2 regions of the Pseudomonas lalucatii genome follow, and region 1 is predicted to be linked to the other one. Evidence: predicted binding sites of a transcription regulator. Region 1 holds the regulator's gene; the other holds the start of a gene.
The links. The regulator FliA, encoded in region 1, starts transcription of late flagellar genes. The targets are predictions, from matches to a motif close to CTAAAGTTTNNNNNNNNNNNGCCGNTAA.
Positions count from the first base shown of each region.

Region 2: the regulator FliA is predicted to act here: its motif matches at 2,577-2,604, upstream of I0D00_RS02180 (methyl-accepting chemotaxis protein).

Region 1 is NZ_JADPMV010000002.1:160,547-164,657, reverse strand. It holds gene flhA (flagellar biosynthesis protein FlhA) at 1-464, shown strand, start outside; gene flhF (flagellar biosynthesis GTPase FlhF) at 480-1,781, shown strand; gene fleN (MinD/ParA family protein) at 1,896-2,726, shown strand; gene fliA (RNA polymerase sigma factor FliA) at 2,723-3,469, shown strand; gene I0D00_RS14015 (chemotaxis response regulator CheY) at 3,618-3,992, shown strand; gene I0D00_RS14010 (protein phosphatase CheZ) at 4,012-4,111, shown strand, end outside.
Region 2 is NZ_JADPMV010000001.1:485,821-489,931, forward strand. It holds gene acnA (aconitate hydratase AcnA) at 1-2,482, shown strand, start outside; gene I0D00_RS02180 (methyl-accepting chemotaxis protein) at 2,636-4,111, shown strand, end outside.

The DNA.
Region 1 (4,111 bases):
AGGAGCAGGTGCCGGTGCGCGACATCCGCACCATCGCCGAGGCCCTCGCCAACGTCGCGGGCAAGAGTCAAGATCCCGCCGCCATGCTGGCGGCGGTGCGCGTGGCGCTGGCCCGCGCCATCGTGCAAAGCATCGTGGGACTAGAGCCGGAGCTGCCTGTGATCACCCTCGAACCAAGGTTGGAACAGATATTGCTCAGTAGTCTGCAGAAGGCCGGGCAGGGCTCCGAGGATGGCATCCTCCTGGAGCCGGGCATGGCCGAGAAGCTGCAGCGCTCCCTGGTGGAGGCGGCGCAGCGCCAGGAAATGCTCGGCAAGCCGGTGATTCTGCTGGTGGCCGGGCCGATCCGGGCGATGCTCGCGCGGTTTGCGCGGCTGGCGGTGGCGAGCATGCATGTGCTGGCCTACCAGGAAATTCCGGACAACAAGCAGGTCACCATCGTCGCGACGGTGGGGCAGAACTAACCGAGGTTACAGGCCATGCAGGTCAAACGCTTTTTCGCCGCCGATATGCGTCAAGCCATGAAGCTGGTCCGCGATGAGCTGGGCGCGGATGCCTCGATCATCGGCAATCGCCGGGTGGCGGGCGGGGTCGAGCTGACCGCCGCGCTGGACTACCAGGTGCCTGCCGCGCCGGCCCGTCAGCCGAATCCGGCACTGGAAGCCGAACTGCGCAAGACCCAGTCGCGCATCGCCTCGGCTCAGGCCGAACTGACCACCCGGGCGCAAGCCGACGAGGGCAAGGATCGCCAACTGTTTGGCGCGCAGCCGAACATGCCCGCCGACAGCCTGGCCGCGGTCCTGGCCAAGCCCCAGGCGCCGCGCCAGGCGAGCAGCGATAACCAGGCCCTCGATGCCATGCGCTCCGAGTTGCACGGCCTGCGCGAACTGATCGAGGTCCAGCTCGGCTCTATCGCCTGGGGCCAGATGCAGAGCCGCCGGCCGCAGCAGGCCAACCTCTGGCGTCGCCTGCAGCGCATGGGCCTGCCTGCCGAGCTGGCGCGGGTGCTGCTCGAGCGCGTGGCCAATGTCGCCGAGCCGCGCCAGGCCTGGCGCATGCTGCTGGCGCACCTGGCCCATGCGATCCAGACGCCGAAGCAGGAGCCGCTGGAGGAGGGTGGGGTGATCGCCCTGGTCGGCCCCGCCGGCATGGGCAAGACCACCACCCTGGCCAAGCTGGCGGCGCGCTACGTGCTCAAGTACGGCGCCCAGGGCATCGCCCTGGTCAGCCTGGACAGCTATCGCATCGGCGCCCAGGAGCAGGTCAAGACCCTCGGCCGTATCCTCGGCGTGCCGGTGACCCTGGTCGATCCCGGGCAGTCCTTGACCCAGGCCCTGGCGCCCCTGGCGAAGAAACGCGTGGTGCTGATCGACACGGCCGGCCTGCCGGCCAACGACCCGGCCCTGCGCATGCAACTGGAAGCCCTGGCCAGCCGCGGCATCAAGTCCAGAAACTACCTGGTCATGGCCGCTACCAGCCAGAGCCAGGTGCTCAAGGCCGCCTACCATAGCTACAGGCGTTGCGGCCTGAGCGGCTGCATTCTGACCAAGCTGGACGAGGCCGCCAGCCTGGGCGAGGTCATGGGGCTGGCTATCGGCCAGCGCCTGCCGGTAGCCTATGTGGCCGATGGCCCGCGCATTCCGGATGACCTGCAGGTGCCGCGCAGCCATCAGCTGGTGAGCCGGGCCGTGGGCCTGCAGGCCGCGGAAGACCCCAGCGAGGAAACGATGGCCGAGCTGTTCGCCGGCCTCTATCAGCAGCCGGCGCGTCGCGCCGGTTGATGAGGCGGCGGTGATGACTCAGTGGCATGGGGTGCCGGTTGGCCTCGTGTCGGACAGGCGGGGTACGCTTAGCCAAGTGGCTCCAGTCGACGTTAGACAAGGTGTGTAGATAACATGGGTATGCATCCCGTACAGGTGATCGCGGTGACCGGCGGCAAGGGTGGCGTCGGCAAGACCAATGTGTCGGTGAATCTGGCCCTGGCCCTGGCCGATGTCGGCCGGCGGGTCATGTTGATGGACGCCGACCTGGGGCTGGCCAACATCGACGTCCTGCTCGGCCTGACCGCCAAGCGCACCCTGGCCGATGTGGTCAGCGGCGAGTGCGACCTGCGCGATGTGATCCTGCAGGGGCCCGGCGGCATCCGCATCGTCCCGGCCGCCTCGGGCACGCAGAGCATGGTGCAGCTCTCGCCCATGCAGCATGCCGGCCTGATCCAGGCCTTCAGCGACATCAGCGAGAACCTCGACGTGCTGATCATTGACACGGCCGCCGGCATCGGCGACTCGGTGGTCAGTTTCGTGCGCGCCGCCCAGGAGGTGCTGGTGGTGGTCTGCGACGAGCCGACCTCGATCACCGATGCCTATGCGCTGATCAAGCTGCTCAACCGCGACTACGGCATGAGCCGTTTCCGCGTGCTGGCCAATATGGCCCACAGTCCGCAGGAAGGACGCAATCTCTTTGCCAAACTGACCAAGGTCACCGATCGCTTCCTCGACGTCGCGCTGCAGTATGTCGGCGCGGTGCCCTACGACGAGTCGGTGCGCAAGGCCGTGCAGAAGCAGCGTGCGGTCTATGAAGCATTTCCGCGCTCCAAGTGCGCGCTGGCGTTCAAGGCGATCGCGCAGAAGGTCGATGCCTGGCCGTTGCCGGCCAACCCGCGCGGTCACCTGGAGTTCTTCGTCGAGCGCCTGGTGCAGCAACCGACCGCGGACTCGGCGGTATGACAGCAGCCTCTGGACTTCGTATGTATAGCAAGGCGCAAGGGCAGGATTCCCAGTATCAGCTGATCGAGCGCTATGCCCCCCTGGTCAAGCGCATCGCCTACCACCTGCTGGCGCGCCTGCCGGCCAGCGTGCAGGTGGACGACCTGATCCAGGCCGGCATGATCGGCTTGCTCGAAGCCTCGAAGAAATACGACTCCAGCAAGGGTGCCAGCTTCGAGACCTTTGCCGGCATCCGCATTCGCGGCGCCATGCTCGACGAGGTGCGCAAGGGCGACTGGGCGCCGCGCTCGGTACACCGCAACAGCCGCATGGTCAGCGATGCGATCCGGGCAATTGAGGCCAGAACCGGTCGTGACGCTAAAGATCACGAGGTCGCGGCCGAACTCCAATTGAGTCTCGAAGATTACTACGGCATTCTTGGCGACACTTTGGGCAGCCGCCTGTTCAGCTTCGACGACCTGCTGCAGGACGGCGAGCACGGCGGGCTGAGCGAAGACGCCAATGCCACTCAGCAGGAACCTTCTCGTGATCTTGAGGATGAGCGCTTCCAGGCGGCGCTGGCCGATGCCATCGCCAACCTGCCGGAGCGTGAGCGGCTGGTGTTGGCGCTGTATTACGACGAAGAGCTGAATCTCAAGGAGATCGGCGAGGTGCTGGGGGTCAGCGAGTCGCGGGTCAGCCAGATTCACAGCCAGTGCGCCGCCCGACTGCGTGCGCGCCTGAGCGAGTGGCGTGCGCGCTGACGCGCTGGGTAGTTGAGAGGCGGGTTGCTGGGAAGCGCGGCGCAATGCAGTGGTTTTACGGCGGCCAGTCAGGCCGGTTTCACGATTAAGGGCGTAGCCAGGGGCTGGCTGCGTTTGGGACTGTACGGAGGTCGACTTGGACAAGAACATGAAAATCCTCATCGTTGATGACTTTTCAACGATGCGACGGATCATCAAGAACCTCCTGCGTGATCTGGGGTTCACCAATACCGCGGAGGCGGACGACGGCACCACCGCGCTGCCGATGCTGCACAGCGGCAGCTTCGACTTTCTGGTGACCGACTGGAACATGCCGGGCATGACCGGCATCGACCTGCTGCGCGCGGTGCGTGCGGACGAGCGCCTCAAGCACCTGCCGGTGCTGATGGTGACCGCCGAGGCCAAGCGTGACCAGATCATCGAGGCCGCCCAGGCCGGGGTGAACGGTTACGTGGTCAAGCCGTTCACGGCCCAGGTGCTGAAAGAAAAGATCGAGAAGATTTTCGAGCGGGTCAACGGCTGATGTCTGCCGCGAGGGTGCTATGGAACACGAAGATTCCCCGCAGGACGACCTCGAGTCGACCCTGAAGTTAAACGCGCGCCAGTTGGTCGACAGCCTGGATCAGGGCAACTTTGGCGAAG
Region 2 (4,111 bases), on a different contig from region 1:
GCAGGACTTCACCGGCGTGCCGGCGGTGGTGGATCTGGCCGCCATGCGCGAGGCCATGGCCAAGGCCGGTGGCGACCCGCAGAAGATCAACCCGCTGTCACCGGTCGACCTGGTCATCGACCATTCGGTGATGGTCGACAAGTTCGCCAGCCCCGCCGCCTTCGAGCAGAATGTGGCCATGGAGATGCAGCGCAACGGCGAACGCTACGCCTTCCTGCGCTGGGGCCAGCACACCTTCGCCAACTTCAGCGTGGTGCCGCCGGGCACCGGCATCTGCCACCAGGTCAACCTGGAATACCTCGGTCGCACCGTGTGGACCAGGGAGGAAGACGGCCAGACCTTCGCCTACCCCGACACCCTGGTCGGCACCGACTCGCACACCACCATGATCAACGGCCTCGGCGTGCTCGGCTGGGGCGTCGGCGGCATCGAGGCGGAAGCGGCCATGCTCGGCCAGCCGGTATCGATGCTGATTCCCGAGGTGATCGGCTTCAAGCTCAGCGGCAAACTCAAGGAGGGCATCACCGCCACCGACCTGGTGCTGACCGTCACCCAGATGCTGCGCAGCAAGGGGGTGGTCGGCAAGTTCGTGGAGTTCTATGGCGACGGCCTGGCCGACCTGCCGCTGGCCGACCGCGCGACCATCGCCAACATGGCCCCGGAGTACGGCGCGACCTGCGGATTCTTCCCGGTCGACGACATCACCCTGGGTTATCTGCGCCTGTCCGGCCGTCCGGAGCAGGGCGTCAAGCTGGTCGAGGCCTACTGCAAGGCTCAGGGCCTGTGGCGCGAGCCGGGCGCCGAACCGCTGTTCAGCGACAGCATGGCGCTGGACCTGGGCAGCGTCGAGGCCAGCCTGGCCGGGCCCAAGCGGCCGCAGGACAGGGTCGCGCTGTCCCAGGTCAGCCGGGCCTTCGATGAATTCATGGGCCTGCACGTGCAGCCGGCGCCCAAGGAGGAGAGCCGCCTGCTCGGCGAAGGCGGCGGCGGTGCCGCGGTCGGCGCCGCCTCCCAGGTCAGCGAGGCCGACTTCGAACACGACGGCCAGACCCACAAGCTCAAGGACGGTGCCGTGGTGATCGCCGCGATCACCTCCTGCACCAACACCTCGAACCCCAGCGTGATGCTGGCGGCCGGCCTGCTGGCCAAGAAGGCCGTGGAAAAAGGCCTGAAACGCAAACCCTGGGTCAAGAGTTCGCTGGCCCCCGGCTCCAAGGTGGTGACCGAATACTTCAAGGCCGCCGGCCTGACCCGCTATTTGGACGAGCTGGGCTTCGACCTGGTCGGCTACGGCTGCACCACCTGCATCGGCAACTCCGGCCCGCTGCTCGAGCCCATAGAAAAGGCCATTCAGGAGAACGACCTGACGGTGGCCTCGGTGCTGTCCGGCAACCGCAACTTCGAGGGCCGCGTGCACCCGCTGGTGAAGACCAACTGGCTGGCTTCGCCACCGCTGGTGGTGGCCTACGCCCTCGCCGGCAGCGTACGCATGCACATCGGCGAGGAACCCCTCGGCCATGGCAAGGACGGCAAGCCCGTCTACCTGAAGGACATCTGGCCGAGCCAGCAGGAGATCGCCGAGGCGATCCAGAAGGTCGACACGGCCATGTTCCACAAGGAGTACGCCGAGGTATTCGCCGGCGACGAACAGTGGCAGTCCATCGCGGTGCCGGATGCCGACACCTACGCCTGGCAGGACGACTCCACCTATATTCAGCACCCGCCGTTCTTCGAGAACATCGCCGACGCGCCGCCGCATATCGGCGATATCCATCAGGCGCGGATTCTCGCCCTGCTGGGCGACTCGGTGACCACCGACCACATCTCCCCCGCCGGCAACATCAAGGCCGACAGCCCGGCCGGCCGCTACCTGCGCGAACAAGGGGTCGAACCGAAAGACTTCAACTCCTACGGCTCGCGCCGTGGCAACCACGAGGTGATGATGCGCGGCACCTTCGCCAACATTCGCATCAGGAACGAGATGCTCGATGGCGAGGAAGGCGGCAACACCCTGCATGTGCCCAGCGGCGACAAGCTGTCGATCTACGACGCCGCCATGCGCTACCAGGAGGCCGGCACGCCGCTGCTGGTGATCGCCGGCAAGGAGTACGGCACCGGATCGAGCCGCGACTGGGCGGCCAAGGGCACCAACCTGCTCGGAGTCAAGGCGGTGATCGCCGAAAGCTACGAGCGCATCCACCGCTCCAACCTGGTCGGCATGGGCGTGCTGCCCCTGCAGTTCAAGCCGGGACAGGACCGCAAGACGCTGAAGCTGAGCGGCAAGGAAAGCCTGAGCATCTGCGGCCTGGATGGCGTCGAACTGCACCCGCACATGAACCTGACGGTGGAGGTCAAACGCGAGGACGGTTCCGCCGAGCGCTTCGAGGTGTTGTGCCGTATCGACACGGCCAACGAGGTGGAGTACTTCAAGGCCGGCGGTATCCTGCACTATGTGCTGCGCCAACTGATCGCCGGTAGCTGAGGGCTGGGCTGGCAGGGCACTGCCCTGCCATAGCCCTGGCGTGATAATACTGACGCGGGTCAAGCCAAGTCGCCCCGGGCGCATTATCCTAGCGCTCAACTTCCGGCGGCAATGGCCGACAAGAACAGTATCGCTCCCAGGGACATCTCAGCCATGCGCAACAACCAACCCGTCACCCAGCGTGAACGCAGTTTTCCGGCCCAGCAGCGCCTGATCTCCACCACCGACGCCAAGGGCCAGATCACCTACTGCAACGAAGCCTTCATCGAGATCAGCGGCTTCGGTCGCGATGAGCTGATGGGCGCGCCGCACAACCTGGTGCGCCACCCCGACGTGCCCTCGGCGGTGTTCGAGCACATGTGGCAGACCCTCAAGCAGGGCAAGCCGTGGATGGGCATCGTCAAGAACCGCCGCAAGAACGGCGACCACTACTGGGTCAACGCCTACGTCACGCCGATGCTGGAGAAGGGCCAACTGGTCGGTTACGAGTCGGTGCGGGTCAAGCCCACCGCCGAGCAGGTGCGCCGCGCCGAGGCCCTGTACCAGCGGATCAACGCCGGCAAGTCGGCGATTCCCAGCCGCGACCGCTGGCTGCCGGTACTGCAGAACTGGCTGCCGTTCATCCTGGTCAGCCAGGCCGGCTTCCTGGTCGGCGCCTGGCTCGACTCCAGCTGGGGCTTCCTGCTGGCCGCCCTGCTCTGCGTGCCGCTCGGCCTGGCCGGCGTGAACTGGCAGCAACGGGGAATCAAGCGCCTGCTGCAGCTGGCCGAGCAAACCACCTCCGACCCGCTGATCGCGCAGATGTACAGTGACAGCCGCGGTGCCCAGGGCCGCCTGGAAATGTCCATGCTCAGCCAGGAGGCCCGCCTGAAGACCTGCCTGACCCGCCTGCAGGACAGCGCCGAATACCTGACCCAGCAGGCGCAGCGCGCCGACGCCCTGGCCCAGAACAGCTCGGCCGGCCTCGACCGCCAGCGCCAGGAGACCGAGCAGGTGGCCACCGCGGTCAACGAGATGGCCGCCACCACCCTGGAGGTGGCGAGCAACGTGGCGCGCACCGCCATCGCCACCCAGGAAGCCAATCGCCTGACCAGCCAGGGCCGCAACATCGCCGCGGAAACCCGTGAGGCGATCCAGCGCCTGTCCCTGTCGGTCGGCGAAACCGGCGAGACCGTGACCCGCCTGGCCCAGGACAGCAACGAGATCGGCGGCGTGGTCGACGTGATCAAGGGCATCGCCGACCAGACCAACCTGCTCGCCCTCAACGCCGCCATCGAGGCGGCCCGCGCCGGCGAGATGGGCCGCGGCTTCGCCGTGGTAGCCGACGAGGTGCGCTCGCTGGCCCAGCGCACCGCCGAGTCCACCGAGCAGATCCATCAGCTGATCGCCAAGCTGCAGCGCACCGCCGAGGAAGCGGTGATGACCATGGAGATCGGCCGCAAGCAGGCCGACGACGGCGTCGACAGCGTGCAGAAGGCCGACCAGGCCCTGGCCGGAATCAGCGACGCGGTGGCCAATATCGCCGACATGGCCAACCAGATCGCCGCCGCGGCCGAGGAGCAGAGCGCGGTGGCCGATGAGATCAACCAGAACATCACCAACATCGCCCAGCTGGCCGACCAGACCGCC